Regions from separate parts of the Pedococcus sp. P2_E5 genome, predicted to be linked through region 2. Evidence: riboswitches for the same ligand, from Rfam matches in the RefSeq annotation. Region 2 holds a riboswitch; the other holds the start of a gene.
The links. Region 2 has a riboswitch for cyclic di-AMP ahead of AC1DVZ_RS00025 (C40 family peptidase). Riboswitches for the same ligand answer to the same signal wherever they lie in the genome.

Region 1: linked by a shared signal. The riboswitch ahead of AC1DVZ_RS11635 (transglycosylase family protein) and the one ahead of AC1DVZ_RS00025 (C40 family peptidase) in region 2 are both predicted to bind cyclic di-AMP.

The regions. Positions count from the first base shown of each region.
Region 1 covers NZ_JBFUEP010000030.1:30,495-39,258, reverse strand. The annotation lists gene AC1DVZ_RS11645 (serine/threonine-protein kinase) at 1-1,291, shown strand, start outside; gene AC1DVZ_RS11640 (threonine/serine exporter family protein) at 1,288-2,832, shown strand; cyclic di-AMP (ydaO/yuaA leader) riboswitch at 3,029-3,184, shown strand; gene AC1DVZ_RS11635 (transglycosylase family protein) at 3,194-3,922, shown strand; tRNA gene AC1DVZ_RS11630 (tRNA-Thr) at 3,998-4,070, shown strand; gene AC1DVZ_RS11625 (hypothetical protein) at 4,554-5,126, opposite strand; gene AC1DVZ_RS11620 (putative bifunctional diguanylate cyclase/phosphodiesterase) at 5,727-8,042, shown strand; gene AC1DVZ_RS11615 (hypothetical protein) at 8,131-8,352, opposite strand; gene AC1DVZ_RS11610 (RNA polymerase sigma factor) at 8,425-8,764, opposite strand, start outside.
Region 2 covers NZ_JBFUEP010000001.1:1,487-10,250, reverse strand. The annotation lists gene AC1DVZ_RS00060 (glycoside hydrolase family 13 protein) at 1-30, shown strand, start outside; gene AC1DVZ_RS00055 (nuclease-related domain-containing protein) at 98-1,027, shown strand; gene AC1DVZ_RS00050 (PLD nuclease N-terminal domain-containing protein) at 1,112-1,564, shown strand; gene AC1DVZ_RS00045 (DUF1028 domain-containing protein) at 1,575-2,417, opposite strand; gene AC1DVZ_RS00040 (calcium:cation antiporter) at 2,498-3,610, shown strand; gene AC1DVZ_RS00035 (O-acetyl-ADP-ribose deacetylase) at 3,694-4,233, shown strand; gene AC1DVZ_RS00030 (DsbA family oxidoreductase) at 4,252-4,962, opposite strand; gene AC1DVZ_RS00025 (C40 family peptidase) at 5,121-5,798, opposite strand; cyclic di-AMP (ydaO/yuaA leader) riboswitch at 5,861-6,063, opposite strand; gene AC1DVZ_RS00020 (iron-dependent transcriptional repressor DtxR) at 6,355-7,053, opposite strand; gene AC1DVZ_RS00015 (MFS transporter) at 7,161-8,513, opposite strand; gene AC1DVZ_RS00010 (hypothetical protein) at 8,590-8,764, shown strand, end outside.

The DNA.
Region 1 (8,764 bases), on a different contig from region 2:
CGACGTCATCCACCGCGACCTCAAGCCCGGCAACGTGCTGCTCCTCGACGGTGACCCGGTGCTGATCGACTTCGGCATCGCCCACGTCGCCGACGACGTCCGGATCACCATGACCGGTCTGGTCATGGGAACTCCGGGCTACCTGTCCCCCGAGGTCGTCGAGGGCGCGCCGGTCACAGAGGCCACCGACTGGTGGGGGTGGGCCGCCACCTTGGCCTACGCCGCCAGCGGCGCCCCGCCCTTCGGCCGCGGACCCATGGACGTGGTCCTCACGCGCGTCAGCCGGGGGGAGGCCGACCTCACCGGTGTCGACCCACGCCTCGCCCCGCTCCTGTATGCCGCGTTGTCCCCCCAACCTCGCCAGCGTCCCGACGCCGACGAGGTCGTCGACGCGCTGGAGCGCTACGCCACCGGGCAACCGGTGACCGAGGCACTCACGACGCCCCCGCGGCATACCCAGGTGTTGGAACACCGGCCCACCGCCCGCTGGGAGCGTCCCGCCGTCGCGTCCGCCCCCGTGGCGCTGCCCGTCGAACCCGAATGGGCCCGGGAGCCGCAGTGGACGCCCGAAGGGCAGTGGACGCAGGCGCCCGAGCAGGACCTCGTGCCCTGGGACGAGCCCGACGGTGAGGTGTCCGAGTGGCAGGCCGCCTGGGAGGGAGAGGTCGGCGAACCCGACCCGCGCATCGGCCGCCCGGCGCGCACCGGCACCCTGCTGGCCCTGCTCACGGTCGTGGTGGCGGGGGCTGCGGGCTTCCCCGTGGTTGCCGCGGTGGTTGCGGTGCTCTGGTCGTGGGCGGCCCGCACGGCGGACCGGTCCGTGACCTCGCTCGTCCTGCGTCGACACCATCGCGGTCGGCGCCGGTCCGACGTGCCGATGGCCGTCGCCGCCAGCCCCTGGCACCTCGTCGTCGGCGCACTCGCGACCGTGGTCAGCGCGATCCTGCCGCTCGTCGTCGGGATCTGTGCCGTGTTCAGCACCGCCCTGGCCACCGTCGCGGTCAACAGCGGCTCTCCGCACCCGAACTCCTCGGCGCCGCTGGCGGTGGGCGCTGTGGTCGCGGCCCTGATGGCGTGGTGGGGCCCCGGTGGGTCCGGCCTGCGTCGCGGCACCCGGAGCATCATCCGCGGGGTCAGCCCCGGGCAGCGGGCGACCCAGGTGCTGGTCGTCCTGCTGCTGGTCGCGGCCGGCGGGCTCGCCCTGTGGAGCCTGCAGAACGCCGGGGTGCCCCAGTGGTGGCCGACCCAGGCGCCGTCGGGGCTGCTGTCCGGCGTCGGCCTCACCGCATGACGGAGGACACCGAGGGAACGCCAGGCACGTCGGGTCCCGGCACGTCGGGTGCAGGCACTTTGGGTGCCGGGGCGGCACGCCGGCCCGCCAAACGGCGCCCCGTGCTGCGCCAGAGCCGGATCTGGCGCGGGGAGGAGCTCACCGAGACGCTGCCGATGATCGAGAGCCTCCGGCACACGCCGTACCGCAACCCGCGCGTCCTCCAGGCAGCGGCCGAGGAGCGTGAGGCCAGGGCGTCCCTGGACCTGGCGCTGCGCGTCGGCGAGCTGATGCTGCGCTGTGGCGCGGGCGCTCCGCAGGTCGAGTCGTCCGTGGTCGCGGTCGCCGCTGCCGCAGGGTTGGACAACCTCGAGGTCGACATCACTCTCCAGTCGCTGCTGATCCAGTGCTCGACCGTTTCCGGGGTGCCCATCACCATGCTGCGGGTGGTGCGCTCGTCGACCCGTGACTTCGCCCGGCTGACGGCGGTCCACGAGTTCGTGGAGAACCTCGTCGCCGGGTCCTACGACCGCGAGGCGGCGGCTGAGCAGCTGCGCGAGATCCGCCGGGCACCACGGTTCTGGCCCAAGTGGGCGGTGCGGGGTTCCCTGGGCATGCTCGCTCTGGCCATTGCCGTCATGCTCGGCGCCGGTTTCGTCGCTGCCCTGGTTGCTGGGATCTCGGCCCTCCTCGTGGGGTATGCCGCGCGCGTCCTCGGGCGCGGCGGCCTGCCGGACTTCTACCAGTGCGCCATCGGCGGCTTCCTGGCAACGACCATCGCGTGGGGCGCCTTCAGCCTCGGCGCCGCCGGGTGGCTGCCCGTGTCGTCGTCCGACTTCGCCTTCATCGTTGCCGGGGGGATCACGGTGCTGCTCCCCGGCCGTACGGTCGCGTCCGCGTTCGAGGACGCCATCTCGGGCTACTCGGTCACGGGTGCCGGCCGGATGTTCGCAGTCTTCCTGACGACGGCCGGCATCATCCTGGGAGTGGCCACGGGCCTGTCCCTGACGCTGGCGTTGACGAGTGCCTTCGACCTCGAGCTGGCCTCTCCCTCGATCATGGCCACGCGGGCCCTCGACGCCCCCGTGGTGCTGGCCCTGGTGGGAGCGTTCGTCGTGGGCGTGGCCGGCGCGGTCTCGCTGCGGAGCCGGCGACTGCTGGTGATCCCGAGTGGACTGCTCTGCGCCGTCGGGGTCGCCGTGTCACTCGCGGTGTCCCGGGTCGACGGGCTCGGCCAGCTCGCGGCTGCCGGGATCGCGGCGATCGTGCTGGGATGTGCCGGCCGGCTGCTCGCCCTGCGCATGGGTGCCCCGGCGATGGTGCTCGTCGTGCCGGCGTCCTACGGACTGCTGCCTGGCCTGGCCATCTTCCGGGGACTCTACGAGATGGTCAACGGCTCGTCGGCGAACGCTGGGTCACTGTCGCTCCAGGGTGGACTGACGACCCTGCTCGGGGCGATGGCCGTGCTGCTCGCCATCGCGGCCGGCAGCGTGCTGGGGGAGTTCATGGCCGCGCCGTTCGACCACCGCATGGTGCAGAAGCGGCGGGCCCGCCGTCGCTGATCGGCGGRGCTGATGGACAGGTGCTGATGGACAGGCGCTGAGCGACAGGTGGCGCCGGGCCTTCGTCAATCTGTCCGAATTGCTTGTGGCCGGGGTCGGTGGCCCTTACGGTGGACAACCTGCGCAAACGCGCTCTCACAACTGCACACGGCATACCCAATCAGCCATGCACATCCACCGCGCCGAGCCTCGTCAGGTGGATGTCTTGCCGGAAGATCTCCGGGCAGACGAGGACGGGGGACCCAATCCGGCCACCACGGTGGCCTTGGGGTGAAGTCGGCTCCGGCCGACCGGGCACCTGACAGCCCGAACCCGACAGCTCACCCCGCAGGCGCCGGTCAGGAGAGGAAATCCCCCCGCCATGTTCTATGCCCCGAAGCACTCTGCTCGGAAGGCCAACCCCGTACGCCGTCGTGTGACCGGTGTCGCCGTCGCCGGTGTCGCCACCGTCGCGGGAGGCATGGCGACCGCGACCTCCGCGTCGGCGGCATCGACCGTCTGGGACCGGGTGGCCGTCTGTGAGAGCGGTGGAAACTGGTCCATCAACACGGGCAACGGCTACTACGGCGGACTGCAGTTCTCCGACCGCACCTGGGACGCCTTCGGCGGAGAGCGCTACGCCTCGACCGCCAACCGCGCCTCCAAGGCCCAGCAGATCACCGTCGCCCAGAAGGTCCTCGCCTCGCAGGGGCCCGGCGCCTGGCCCACCTGTGGCGCACGGGCCGGACTGACCCGCGCCAACGGCGGGGCGGTCGACGCCGGTTCGACCACGACCCAGACGGCTGCATCGCGGTCGACCGTGCGCAAGGCTCCCGCGGCCACCTCCGCTGGCACACTGGTGGTCGACGGCATCCGCGGGCCGAGGACGAACGCCGCCATCGAGCGCTGGGTCGGGGGTTCGGTCGACGGCACGTTGTCGCGCACCGACGTCAAGGCGTTGCAGCGCAAGGTCGGCTCGGCGCCCGACGGCGTGATCGGCCCGAAGACGGTGGCTGCGCTGCAGGCGAAGATCGGCGCCCGGAAGAACGGCTCGCACTCGCTCGACCGCGCAACGGTGCGGTCGCTGCAGGGCTACCTGAACGCCCGCTGACCGTTCCTCACGCTCCGAGTTCCTGACGAGGGCGCCCGCGCCGGTACCATCGTCGCCGTCTGCTGCGGCAGGCAGGCCGGCGTGGCGCAATTGGCAGCGCACTTGTCTTGTAAACAAGGGGTTAGGGGTTCAAGTCCCCTCGTCGGCTCCCTGACCTGTGTATGAGTTCGGCTCATGCACGACGTATTGGCTCCGGTACATGCCTGACACGGCTTCGGCTGATCCTTGACACTGGCTCCGGCTGATCCTTGACGCGGTCCGGCCGCTTCCCGAGTCGGTGACTCGCGAGACCACCGGACTCACCGGCATACCCCCGGGGCGCGAACCGCCGAGGCGGACAGGTGCGAAAGGGGCGGCGGCCCGCCTCTCTCGTCGTAATGCCCAATCCGCCGAATCGGTCTATATGGGGACGGCGCCACATCATCTTCATGGCCGCCCGAGAGGGAATTTCTCTCAGGCGCGCTCACGCGTGTTGAAAAGTGCGGCGCTGCCATCAAGAGACAGTTCTCGAATATCTCCCCACGAGAAATCGCCATGATTGGCGGAGGTGACTTCGGATGCTTTTCGCGCGACAGACAAATGAAGTGTTTACCGGTGCGTGTCATCAGGCGCGGCGCCCAGTCTCGGGTCGTCAGGGCTGCCCGTCCCACCCGTCGACCTGCAGGGCGGCCATGGGCGCGATCGTCCTGGGGCTTGCGCTGGCAGCGCCGGCGGCAACGACGGGTGAGCCGACCCGCGGCGGCCTGCCGCTGTCGATCGACCCGCCATCCACTGCGACGGGGACGGCGCCTGCGAGGGAATGGCATTCGGTGTCCGGCCCTGCCGCCGAGGCCCAGCTCGGGGACCATGCCCTCGCGCTGACGTACGCCGCGGCCGCACCAGCGGCTTCCGCGCGAACCGTGTGCGTGAACAGGGCGAACGTGCGGTCCGGCCCGGGCACGTCATACCGGGTCGTCACCACGCTCGGCCGGGGCGCAACCGTGAAGGGGCCGGTGGCCAGGGGCTGGCTCAAGCTCCGCAACGGGCAGTGGATCTCCACCACCGTGACCTGCGCGAAGCGCGCCGGCGCGGCTCCGGCGGCCGCAGCCCAGACCGGCTCGCAGCAGGCCTTCCAGGCCTGGGCGCGGGCTCTCGACCCGGCGGGGAGCGCGACGTGGAAGCTCGACCACTCCCGGACCCACGCCAAGGGCGTCGTGCGGGGCATGACGGTGTTCCACAGCTGGGGACAAAGTCGGTCCACGGTCTACATCCAGCCGGGTATGAGCTGGGCCAAGACGAAAATGGTCATGGCACACGAGGCCATTCACGTGAGGCAGATTCGATATGGCGGTTTCCGTCACTCCCTCAGCGTGTTTGGTTCGATTCCGGGAATGGAGCGGGCAGCCGACTGCGGAGCGACTCTCACGCTGAGGTACGTGGTCCGGGGCGGGTGCACCTCTGCGCTCAGAGCACCTGTTCGCAACCTTCTCTCGGGCCGAGCCGCGTGAAGCGGTTCTGCGCCTCGATGGTCACGGCAAGACGAGGGACCCCGCGGGATCCACAGGGGGAAGGATCCACGCGGGGCCCCGGCCGGAGTTCCGGCCAGCCGGTCAGTCAGGGGCTGACCGACCACCCCAAGGACGGGCCGGAGGGGTGCCGCGTTACGGCGAGGGGGACCCCCTCGGGCTGCCGAAGAATGTCGCCCGGGAGCGTAATGACAAACCCGTCGTCGGCGTCTCATCAGCGACGGCTCCGAGTCGCGAGCCGCACCTCGAGGTGGAAGGCCGGGGATGGCGACCGCAGTCCGACACCGCTCTGGACGACCGTGACACGGGCGAGGCCGAACCGCACCGCGGACCAGGCAGGCGAGCTGTTCGTTCGCCAGGTCTACGCGCACATGCGTCTGGCGCCCTGGGCCAACCTGGCGAACGCGATGAGCGTGCTGGTCCTGTGGCTGTACGTGGTTGCACCCCAGCACCCGGTCTTCGGTGCGGTCTGGGCGACCCTGGCCCTCCTGACTTTGGGCCTCCGGTCCTTCTGGTGGCGAGTTCGCGAACCCAGTGGGACCGACCCGTGGGACCTGGCCGAGGCCCGACGGATGTTCCGTGTCACCTCCCTGGAGATCTCGATCCACGGGGTCCTCAACACCGGCATGACCTTCTACGTGCTCCCGAGGGTGGACCCAGGGCGTCAGGTCGTGCTCGTGGCCACGATCGCAGGGATCATGGGTGCTGGTGCCGTGGTCATGTCGCCGCTCAGGCCGATCGGCATCCTCTGGGTCGCGATCCACGCCGCTGGTTTCACGCCGGCCTTCATCGCCATGCGGCAGACCGCCTACTCGATCCTGAGCCTGCTGACCCTCGTCTACGGGGGAGTCCTCATCCTCGGGGTCATCTACCTGTCGAACTCCTTCGAGCGACGCAGCATCGCCGAGTTCGCTGCTCGACAGGCCCAGCAGGATGTCGAGCTCTTGCTCGACGACTTCGAGGACGGAGCTCGCGACTGGCTCTGGGAGACCGCGCCACAGGGCGACTTCACGCGAACCTCCGATCGAATGGCCGAAGTCTCGGGACACACGACGGACCAGCTGCACCAGCTGAAGTTGGCACAGCTCCTCGGGCGACTGGCGAACGAGTCAGAGGGCGGCACGAAGGCCGTCCACGCTCTGAGTGATGCCATGGCTCGAGGGGAGGCAATCCGCGAGCACCTCATTCCTGTCGTGGTGGCGGGCAACGAGAGGTGGTGGTCGCTGTCGGCCAAACCCATGACGAGGCGAGATGGACTCGTCACGGGCTGGCGAGGTGTGGGGGTGGACACGACCGACGAGGTCAGGCACCGGCAGGAAATGGTCAGGCTGGCAGAGACGGATCCCCTGACCGAGCTCGCCAACCGACGTAGGTTCAACGAAAGGCTGCAGTCCTGCCTCGCCGGGCGCGAACGGCCCGGGCCGTGCCACCTGGCGATCTTCGACCTCGACAACTTCAAGTCCGTCAACGACACCCTGGGACATGGAGTGGGCGACGAGCTCCTTCAGCATGTCGCCGCCCGGATGCTTGCCAACAGCAACGGCGACTTTGTCGCTCGACTCGGTGGCGACGAGTTCGCCGTCATCGCACAGCCTGAATCACCTCCCGACTTTCCCGAAGTGGTGTTCGCCCACTACCAGAACACGTTTGCCGAGCCCTTCACCATCCGCGGAAACCGCATCGAGATGAGCGCCAGCGTGGGGTGCACCCATGCGGTCCCGCACAGCACCAGCGCGGACGAGATGGTGCGCATGGCCGACCTGGCCCTGTACGACGCCAAGGGAGTGGGGCACGGCCGGATGAGCTCGTTCACCCAGTCGATGAGCGTCCGCGCGCGAGAGCGGGCTTCCCTCCTGGCTGATCTCGCCCGAGCCATCGAGAACGAGGAGTTCCTCTACCACTACCAGGCGCAACACGATGTGCGCACCGGCAGAGTGGTGGCGACCGAGGCGCTCCTGCGCTGGCAGCATCCGACGCGTGGTCTCCTTGCTCCTGCGGACTTCCTCGACGTCGCGCAGGAGTCCGGACTGATCGTGCCCATTGGCGAGTTCATGCTCCGACACGCGTGCCGGGAGCTGTCGCGGCTGGGTCGCGGCGTCCGACTCACGGTGAACGTGTCAGAGGCCGAGCTCGGGGCTGCCGGGTTCCTGGACCACGTGGAAGCCGCCCTCAACGAGTTCGGCGTCGCGCCGAACCTGCTCGAGCTCGAGGTGACGGAGTCAGCAGCCGTCAGCGACCACTCCATCTCGCTCATGCACGAGCTCCGTCACCTCGGCGTCCGCATCGCGATCGACGACTTCGGGACTGGCTACTCCTCGCTCAACAACCTCCAGCGGGTGCCGGTGGACCTGCTCAAAGTGGACCGCGCCTTCGCAGCCGCCCTGACGACCAGCGACACACGCACGAGCCAGACGGCGGTCGCGGTCATGAAGGCAGCCGTCGACATCGCGACCGCGCTGGGCATCAGCACGCTCGCAGAGGGAATCGAGCGCCGGGACCAGCTGGCCCAGGTCCGGGCACTCGGCTTCGACCTCGTCCAGGGCTTCTTCCTCGCGTCGCCCACACCCGCCGTGAACCGTCACCTCTCCGTGGTCGAGACCCCCCTGGAGCAGTGACCTCCGAACATCAACCCATCCAGCGGCCACAGGCCGACCCGGCTGTGGTGGCGCGACCGACCTGACCAGCGCCGCCATCGGCGGTGAGTCAGGTCGCGGCTCCGGACGCGAGCTCCGCGTCCGACTGGCCGTTCTCCTGCACCAGGTGGAGCGACGCGGCATACACGTCGGCCAGGGCCTCCAGCATGCAGCAGGGATCCAGGAGGTAGGAGCGATGGGAGTCGTGATTGAGGAAGTTGACCCGCTCGACGGCCTGCGCGAGCTCGTCGAGCACCAGCGACGAAACCGAGATCCGTTCCGGAATGTCCATGACGAGCTCCTAGGTGGGACGCATAGGCTCACACTGGGCGATGACGACTTGAGGCACGTGCAGTGCCGGGCTCTACGGGGGCCACGTGGCCTCGATTGAGCCCTTGGCGGGCGAACCATTCGCGTAGGTTCCCTGGACGGTCGCGCGGACGAGTCCGCCCGCCGCCGCAGTCCAGGCCGTGTGGATGGTCCCCGTCCACGTGACGTCCTGGGCGTTGGCGGCGGCGCAGCTGATGGTCGTCTGGCTCTGGGTGCAGGAGGTCCAGTCGCCACTGGCCTGCGTCAGGGTGACACCAGTCGGCACCTCCAGGAGGAGTTTCAACGGGCCGACGACACCTTCGGCGGAGGCCGTGACGACGATGGCCGTGTCTGACGGGGCGCCACCGATTCCCAGGTCGAGCGCCATCGGACTC
Region 2 (8,764 bases):
TGGGAAGCCCGCCTCCTCAAACTTTCGTAGCTCTGTGCCCGAATCGCCTTCCACTGGAACGGCGCCCGCCCTATCGTCGCCCCCAGAAAGAGGGGGCATGGTGAGCGAACGTCCGGACCAGAAGCGCATGCGACTGCGGTATGCCGGCGCGTGCCGCCTGTGCGCCGTGGAGGTCGCGCAGGGAGTGACCGCCGTGTACGAACGACAAACCCGTTCTGTGCTGTGCCTTGGGTGTGCCGATCTGGGACCGCTCGAGGAGGGCACCACAAGTCCGTCCCTGGCGAGCGATGCGAGTCCGGCGCTGGACATGATCGGCGCGGCCCGCGTGTTCGAAACTGTCGCGACGCTTCCCCCGGAAGCCGAGATCAGTTACACGCAAGGGGCGGCGGGTCTCTCGGCTCGTCGCGAGCATGACCGTCGTCATGCGAAGCGAGAAGATCGGATCCGCGCTGCCCACCCGAAGCTCGGTGGCCTGATCCTCGCACTCAGCGACGACCCGCAGTCGACCAACGCGTGGGCCCGAGGCGCAGTCGGTGAGGAACTGCTGGGTGGCCGGTTGGATGCGATGGCCGGACCCCTCGTTCGGGTGATGCACGACCGCCGGATTCCGCGCAGCAAAGCCAACCTCGACCACATCGCGGTTTGTCCCTCGGGTGTCTTCGTGATCGACGCCAAGCGGTATCGAGGACGCCCCACGCTGCGGGTCGAGGGGGGCATCCTGCGGCCGAGGGTCGCGAAGTTGATGGTGGGCCGGCGCGACTGCACCAAGCTCGTTGACGGCGTCCTCAAGCAAGTCGCGCTGGTGGCGGACGCGACGAGCGCCAAACACCCAGAGGTGCCAGTGCTGGGGATGCTCTGCTTCGTTGACGCGGACTGGCCGCTCATCGGCGGCAGCTTCAGCGTGCGCGACGTCTTCGTGGGTTGGCCGAAGAAGGCCGCTGCACGCCTGCAGGAGGATGGGTCGTTTGACGAAGGCGCGATCGCGTCGGTGGCCCGCACGATCGCGGCCGCCTTTCCGCCAGCCTGAGGCGTCCCTCGCTGGCGCGTGGCGTGGCGGCAATTCTGGGCAATCTGCCCATCCGCGTGGGTTCGTTGTGCCACGCTTCTTTGCGTGATTCGAGCAGAACTTGGGTTGGGGATCCTCGGGACGGCGTTGTGGATCTATTGCCTCTTCGACGTGATCATGACCGATGAGTCGCGCATCCGGAACCTGCCCAAGGTGACGTGGATCTTCATCGTGCTCGTGACCTCCGTGGTCGGTGCCGTCGCCTGGCTCGTGGCCGGACGACCGCAGGGACCAGCGCGGAGCTTGCCCTACAAGGGCAACACCGGTGCGGCGTACCCGGAGTACGAGCGACCGGGGCGGTTCGTCGCGACCAACCCGGATGACGACGCCGCGTTCCTGCGGCAGGTGCGGGAGCGCGCCGAGGCGCAGCTGAAGGAAGCCAAGCACCAACGGCTGGAGCGCGAGCGGCTCGAGGCGGAAGACCGCGAGCGTCGGCGCCGCAAGGCGGACGATGGAGGGGCGGGAGACAGCGAGCCCGAGCCGGTCGACCCGGCCTAGCCGTTCAGTCTCAGCGCCCGGTGGATCCGGTCGCGTCGCGCAGGGCTGCCAGCACCTTGGAGTCGATGCCGTCGGGGCTCAGTCGCATCTCGTAGTTGGCTTCGCCGGCCCAGCCGGTCAGGGCCTGCGTCACCTCGCCGTGGAAGCCCAGCAGCGCAAGCCTTCGGCCCACCTCGTCGGCGAGGGCGCCAGTCTCGTCCGACCAGGGCAGCACGACCTCGGGGCCGCCGAAGACGAGGTCGTTCAGCCGCAACAGCCTCGCCAGCTCCTGTGGCGCAGCCGAGTGGTCGTCGACCCGGATGTCGGCGAGCACCCCGCAGTGGTCGTACCCGGCGCCGGGCAGCACGGCATACAGGGCAGCGCCCTGGCGGCCCCGCGAGTCGCCGCCAGCGGCATCGCCGGCCAACAGTGCCTCGACGAGCCGGTCGGTGAGGGAGGCGCCGGCGGATCCGAGCCACGCGCCCTCCATCGCCGCCACCACATCGGGGCCGGTGAGGATGTTGCCCTGGATCGAGTAGCCGCCGGTGCCCTCTCGACCGCTGACACCGCCGGCCCAGTCCATGCACGAGCCACCGGTGTAGGTCGCCTGCGAGTCGAGGCCCACCACCCCGAGCTGGCGGTGGGCACGGTCACCATCAGGGGAGGTGCACGCGACGACAGCCTCGTCGGCGGACGCTCCCCCAGCGAGGGCGTCCAGGGCCAGGGCCCGATACCCCACCCGCGCCATCGCCTGGGTCGCCACGGCTCCGACACCCAGGCGAGCCTGCGGGACGACCGCCCCGACGAAGGGGAACTTGCTCGCGACGGCTACCCCGAAGCCCTCACCCACCTGGCCGACGATCGAGAAGGTCATTCGCCGACCGTAGCGACTGGGACGCGACGATTGGGAGTCTGCGATTGGGAGTCGACGTGGCTCACCTGTGAGAATGGGGCATGGCCGCGAAAACGACCAGGACCAAATCAACGAAGACGTTTCTGACCTGGACCACCCTCGCGCCACTGATAGCCATCCTCGCCCTCGTGCTCACGTGGGGTCGACACCTCGGCACCCTGCCCGTCCTCGTCGTCGCGGTGGCCCTCGCGGCCGCCGTCCTGGCCGCGGTCCACCATGCCGAGGTCGTCGCGCACCGCGTCGGCGAACCTTTCGGATCGCTCGTCCTCGCCGTGGCCGTCACGATCATCGAGGTGGCCCTCATCGTCACGCTGATGGTCAGCGGCGGCAACGACACCCAGTCGCTCGCCCGCGACACCGTCTTCGCGGCGGTCATGATCACCTGCAACGGCATCGTCGGGCTGTCGCTGTTCCTGGGTGCCGTGAAGTACCGGCTCATCTCGTTCAACGCCGAGGGCACCGGCGCGGCCCTGGCCACCGTGACCACGCTGGCGGTCATGACCATGGTGGTGCCGACGTTCACGACGAGCGCGCCCGGGCCGGAGTTCTCCAGCTCGCAGCTGGCCTTCGCGGCGGTGATCTCGCTGGCGCTCTACGGGATGTTCGTGTCGACGCAGACGAGACGCCACCGTGACTTCTTCCTCCCCGTGAGCCACGACGGGACGCCGCTCGAGGACGAGCACGCCGACCCGCCCAGCGACCGCGAGACCCTGCAGAGCGTCGGGCTGCTGCTCGTGTCGCTCGTCGCGGTGGTCGGTCTGGCCAAGGTCGAGTCACCCGCCATCGAGTCGGCTGTGGCGGCGGCAGGCTTCCCGCAGTCGTTCGTCGGCGTCGTCATCGCCCTGCTCGTGCTGCTGCCCGAAACCCTCGCAGCCGCCCGCGCCGCCCGCGGCAACCGGATCCAGACCAGCCTGAACCTCGCGCTCGGCTCGGCCATGGCCAGCATCGGCCTGACCATCCCCGCCATCGCGATCGCGTCCATCTGGCTCGACGGCCCGCTCCTGCTGGGCCTCGGCCCCACCCAGATGGTGCTGCTGGCCCTCACCGTCGTCGTCAGCGTGCTGACCGTGGTGCCTGGTCGCGCGACGCGGCTGCAGGGTGGGGTGCACCTCGTGCTGCTCGCCGCGTTCGTGTTTCTTGCGGTCAATCCCTAGCTTCGCCGTCAACCCCTGGGCCCAGCCACCCCCCTCGCTGTATGCCGCGGCGCGGAGGTGGGCACGCGGCATACCGTGGGTGGATGGTCACCATCGAAGCCGTGCTGGGTGACATCACCACCCAACACGTCGACGCCATCGTGAACGCCGCGAACTCGCAACTGCTCGGTGGGGGTGGGGTGGACGGTGCGATCCACGCCGCGGCGGGGCCGCGGCTGCTCGAAGCCTGTCGGGCGCTCCGCAACACCACCCACCGGGGCGGGCTCGACGTGGGAGACGCCGTGGCGACGACCGCGGGCGACCTTCCCGCGCGATGGGTGATCCACACCGTCGGCCCGAACCGGCACCGCGGGCAGACCGACCCAGCGCTCCTGGCGTCCTGTCTTACCCGCAGCCTCGAGGTGGCCCGTGAGGTCGGTGCCCGCAGCATCGCGTTCCCGGCGGTCAGCGCCGGCGTCTACGGCTGGGACCCGGCCGAGGTGGCCCGGATCGCGGTCGAGGCCGTGCGCGCGAGTCTTGCCGGCGAGCCAGGTGCAGGAGCGGATGAGGGAATCGAGCTCGTGCGGTTCGTGCTGTTCAGCCGAGCGACGCTGGCCACCTTCGAGGCAGCCCTCTCCGACTGAGCGGGTGCAGCCGGCTCGTCAGGCTCCGGCGCTCATCGCCTCGTGGTCGCCGTTGAGAGCGGCTTCGATCAGCTGGCCGATGACCTCGGGCGAGTGGGCGCCGGAGAGGGCCACCCGTCGGTTGGCCATGAAGAACGGCACGCCGGAGACGCCGATGTCGACGGCTGCCTCCTCGTCGGCGCGCACGTGGTCGGCGAACAGGTCACTGGCCAATACCGCCGACACCCGACGTCCGTCGAGCCCAGCCTCGGCGCCGAGGCGCTGCAGGGTCTCGATGTCGTCGATCAGCTTGCCCTCGGAGAAGTGCGCGCTGTAGAAGCGTTCGAGCACCGCAGCCTGCAGAGCCGGGCCGCCCTGGGCCAGGCCGAGCGCGACCAGCCGGTGCGCGTCGAACGAGTTGGCCCGCAGCTGCTTGTCGACGTCGATCTCGACCCCGTCGGGACGGCCGGTCACGGCGGGGCGCTCCGCGATCTCACGAGCGCCCGCCAGGTCGGTGCCGTAGCGCTGCGCCAGCCACGCGAGCACCGTCTCGCCGTCGCCGTGCGTGACGTGGTGGTCGAGCTCGAACGCGTGGTAGGTCACGGTGACCTCGTGCGGGTGGGCACTCTCCGCGATCGCCAGCTCCAGCCGTCGCTTGCCGATGTAGCACCACGGGCAGACCACGTCCGCCCAGACGTCGATCTCCACCGCGTTCGAGCGGTCGTCGTTGGTCTGGTGTGGGTCGTTCATCCATCCATCCTCACACGACCGCGCAAGTCGGGCGTATGCCGCACGGCTGGCCCCGCGGCATACCCCGGACCGGGTGGGGACGGGACGCCGCAGGCCCCCACCCGCCGAAGCGGGAGGGGGCCTGCGGACCGTGGCTCGGCGCTGAGGCCAGCCTCAGGTCAGGGGCGACCGTAGGTGACGTTCGAGGACCAGATGGAACGCAGCGCGACGGCCTGGCCGCTGCGCGGGGAGTCCCACATCTTGCCGTTCCCGGCGTAGATGCCCACGTGGTATGCGGGGCTGCCGAAGAACACGAGGTCACCCGGCTGCGGGTTGGACACGCGGGTGGTGGCTGCGCGCTGCTGCTCGGCGGTGCGCGGCAGGCTGATGCCGACCTTGCCGAAGACGTACTGCGTGAAGCCGGAGCAGTCGAAGCCGGTCGACGGGCTGGTGCCGCCGTAGGAGTACATCAGGCCTTCGTACTGGGCCGCGATGGCGAGCACGCCACCGGCAGCCGGCTTGAGGCTGGTGTAGTCGCGTGCCGTCGAGCGGCTCGCGGTCGCCGAGCTGCTGCGGTCGGCCGTGGCCGCCACGGGAACCACGACGGGCTTGGGCTTGGGCTTGGCGGTCGCCTTGAAGCCGATGACACCGAAGGCGTTGGTCGCCGTCGGGGCTGCGGTCTCGGGCGCCTGCACCGCGACGGGCGCGGTGACGGTGGCGCTCTTGGCAACCGACGTCGGGCTGGCCGAGGCAGCAGAGGCGGGAAGGGCGAACGAGGCGACGAGACCACCGGAAGCGGCGATGACCGCTGAGGTCTTGACTGCCGGCTGCGCGGCGCTGGCCACGATGTCGGACAACTCGGAAACGGGATTGAAGCGGCCCGGCGCGCGGTGGCGGCCAGAACTGTGTGAAGCCACGATGGATGAACCTCCGGCGCCTACGAGGTGAGCTGTCGGGTTCGGGTGGAGGTAGATCACCCGGCCTCCACGGTTGCCACCCGACCTTGCGGGCGCGTACGTGGGGGCTTCACCCCGAGGACCAACTCGAAACGAGCTGGCCCAAAAGTGGGTCCCCCGCTCCTGCCAAGCGGTTTGTACTGAATGACTCGGGCGTGGTGACAGGACTAGGCGTTCCCACATCGAGCCGGTTCACCCAGGGGCGAGTGAACCGGAGCCACCGTACACAAGCCGTCTGGGAATGTCACGTTGAGGTCACGGCAGCCCCAAGAGAGTCCATCGCCACGTCAGGGGCACCTGTGCGTTCGTGCTCAGGAAACGGGCAGGTCAGCAGGGATCGGACACGCCGAGGCGCTCAGATGAGCGGTCGCGGCAAACCCTTCAGACCAGGACACACCGGTCAGACCGGGCCACGCCTGTCACACCAAAGCGCCCCGGTCACACCAACGCCCGCCTGTCACACCAAAGCGCCGAACACGTGCTGCGCCACCTCGTCGGGCAGCGAGACGCCGGTGGACTCGGGCGCGCCCTCGCGGACCGCGACCACGCGGCCGTCGGCGCGGTGCACCCGCACCCGCTCGCCGGGCAGCAGCCGCGCGACGGTGAGCAGGCTCAGCGCCTCGTGGTCGACCTGGACCGGTTCGCCGATCCGGCGCACGAGCACCGTCTCGGGGGAGTCGCCGGCCAGCTCGGTCAGGGTGCGCAGCCCGAAGCGGAAGTCCTCGGTCGGCTCCTCCTCACCCAGCTCGTCGAGGCCCGGGATGGGGTTGCCGTACGGGGAGTCGTGGTGGTCCTTGAGCATCGCCAGGATCTTGCGCTCGACCCGCTCGGACATCACGTGCTCCCAGCGGCAGGCCTCGTCGTGGACGTACTCCCACTCCAGACCGATGACGTCGACCAACAGTCGCTCGGCCAGCCGGTGCTTGCGCATCACCCGCGTGGCGAGCAGCCGGCCGTGGTCGGACAGCTCGAGGTGGCGGTCGCCGGCGAGGCTGAGCAGGCCGTCGCGCTCCATCCTCGCAACGGTCTGGGAGACGGTAGGCCCGGAGTGCCCGAGACGCTCGGCGATGCGAGCGCGCAGGGGCGTGATGCCCTCTTCCTCGAGCTCGAAGATCGTCTTGAGGTACATCTCGGTGGTGTCGATCAGGTCGGTCACAGGCCTAAGCCTCTCACCTGCAGCCGTCAGCGCGTCACGCATCACCGGGCGCGTGCGCCGCGGTGACCCGCCGGTGACCCGCCGCGCACGGCCGGGCGCGTCGCTGGTCAGCGGGACGCGCCGCGGCGCACCGGGTCGTAGCGCGGCACCCAGTAGCCCAGCCAGCCCGTCCCGACCAGCGCCAGCCCACCGAGGGTGACGCAGGCTGCCGCCAGTCCTGCCTGCGCCGTGACGAGGCTGATCAGCGCCGGAGACCCGCTCATGCCCAGGACGGACACGAACCGCCAGCCACCCAGGAACTGCGAGCGCCCCACGTCCGGAGCGCTGTCGGCACCGAGGGTCATCACGATGCCGGATCCCAGGCCGTTGCCCACGGCGGCCACGAGGGCGACCCCTGTGACGGCGAGCGCGCTGTGGGTCAGGGGCAGAGCGATCATCCCGATCCCGAGCAGCACCACGCACGGCACCGCGACCCAGATCCGGCCGAACCGGTCCATGACCGACCCGGCCGGGTAGAACAGCAGCATCTCGACGCCGGCGACGATGCCGAAGATGACGGCCGTGGCGCTGGCGGACAGGCCGACGTGCGCCGCCCAGAGCGGGAGCAGGACGAGTCGGGCCGAGCGTGCGGCACCGATGACCATGACGCCCAGGCCGATGGTCAGGTAGACCCTGCGGTGGTCCCAGAGCACCGCCGCGGTGCCGGTGGAGCCCCGGCCACTGGCGCCCCGGCCACTGGCGCCCCGGCCCCTGGAGCCCCGGCCACGGGAACCCCCGCTGGCGGCCGCCCGGACTCGCGAGTCCTCCTTGGACTGTGCCTCGTGCGCGGCCGTGAGGTCCGGACCCAGCCACACCAGCGCCGCAGCCCCGAGGCCGGCCGCCACGGCGACCGCGAACCCGGCGCGCGGCCCCCACAGGTGGATGATCGGCGCCCCGATGAACGGCCCGACGAACATCCCGATCCGGTTGACCCCGCCGAGGGTCGACAGGGCTCGCGCGCGCATGGAGATCGGTACCGCGTCGATGAGGTAGGCCTGCCGCGCGACGAGGAACACCGACGACGTGAACCCCATCGCGAACACCGTCAGCATGAGCACGCCGAGCGACGGGGCGGTCAGGGCCATGAACGCCGCCACCGCATCGACCGCGCTCGCCCACAGCAGCGCCCGTCGCTCGCCCACGCGGTGGACGAGCGCTCCGGCCGGCACCGCGAAGAAGAGCTCGGCGATGAGGGCCAACCCGGCCGTGAGTGCAGCGATCGCCGGTGTCGCCCCGAGGTCGAGGGCACTGAGTGTGACGATGGGGACGATCGCCCCGCTGCCGATGGCCACGATGATGGTGGGACCGTAGGCCGGCACGGCGACCCCCCGCAGGCTGAAGGGACTCTCGGCGTCGAGCTCGGATCGGGCCTCGGGTCGGGGCTCGGGTCGGGGCTCGGGTCGGGGCGTGGGTGCGGGCATCCCGGTCATTCTGACGCGCCCTGGCCATGGATGCCCCTGACCTCTCACGCCGAGACGCCACGAGTAGGTTCGGGCCATGACCTTCGTCGTGCCCTCACGCTTCTGTGGCCCACCCGAGTCGGGCAACGGAGGGTGGGTCAGTGGGCACGCGGCGGCGCTCCTCGCGCCCGGCCTCGACGAAGCCGTCACCGTCCGGCTCCGCACCCCTCCCCCGCTCGATCGGGAGCTGAGCGTCCAGACCGGTTCGGTGC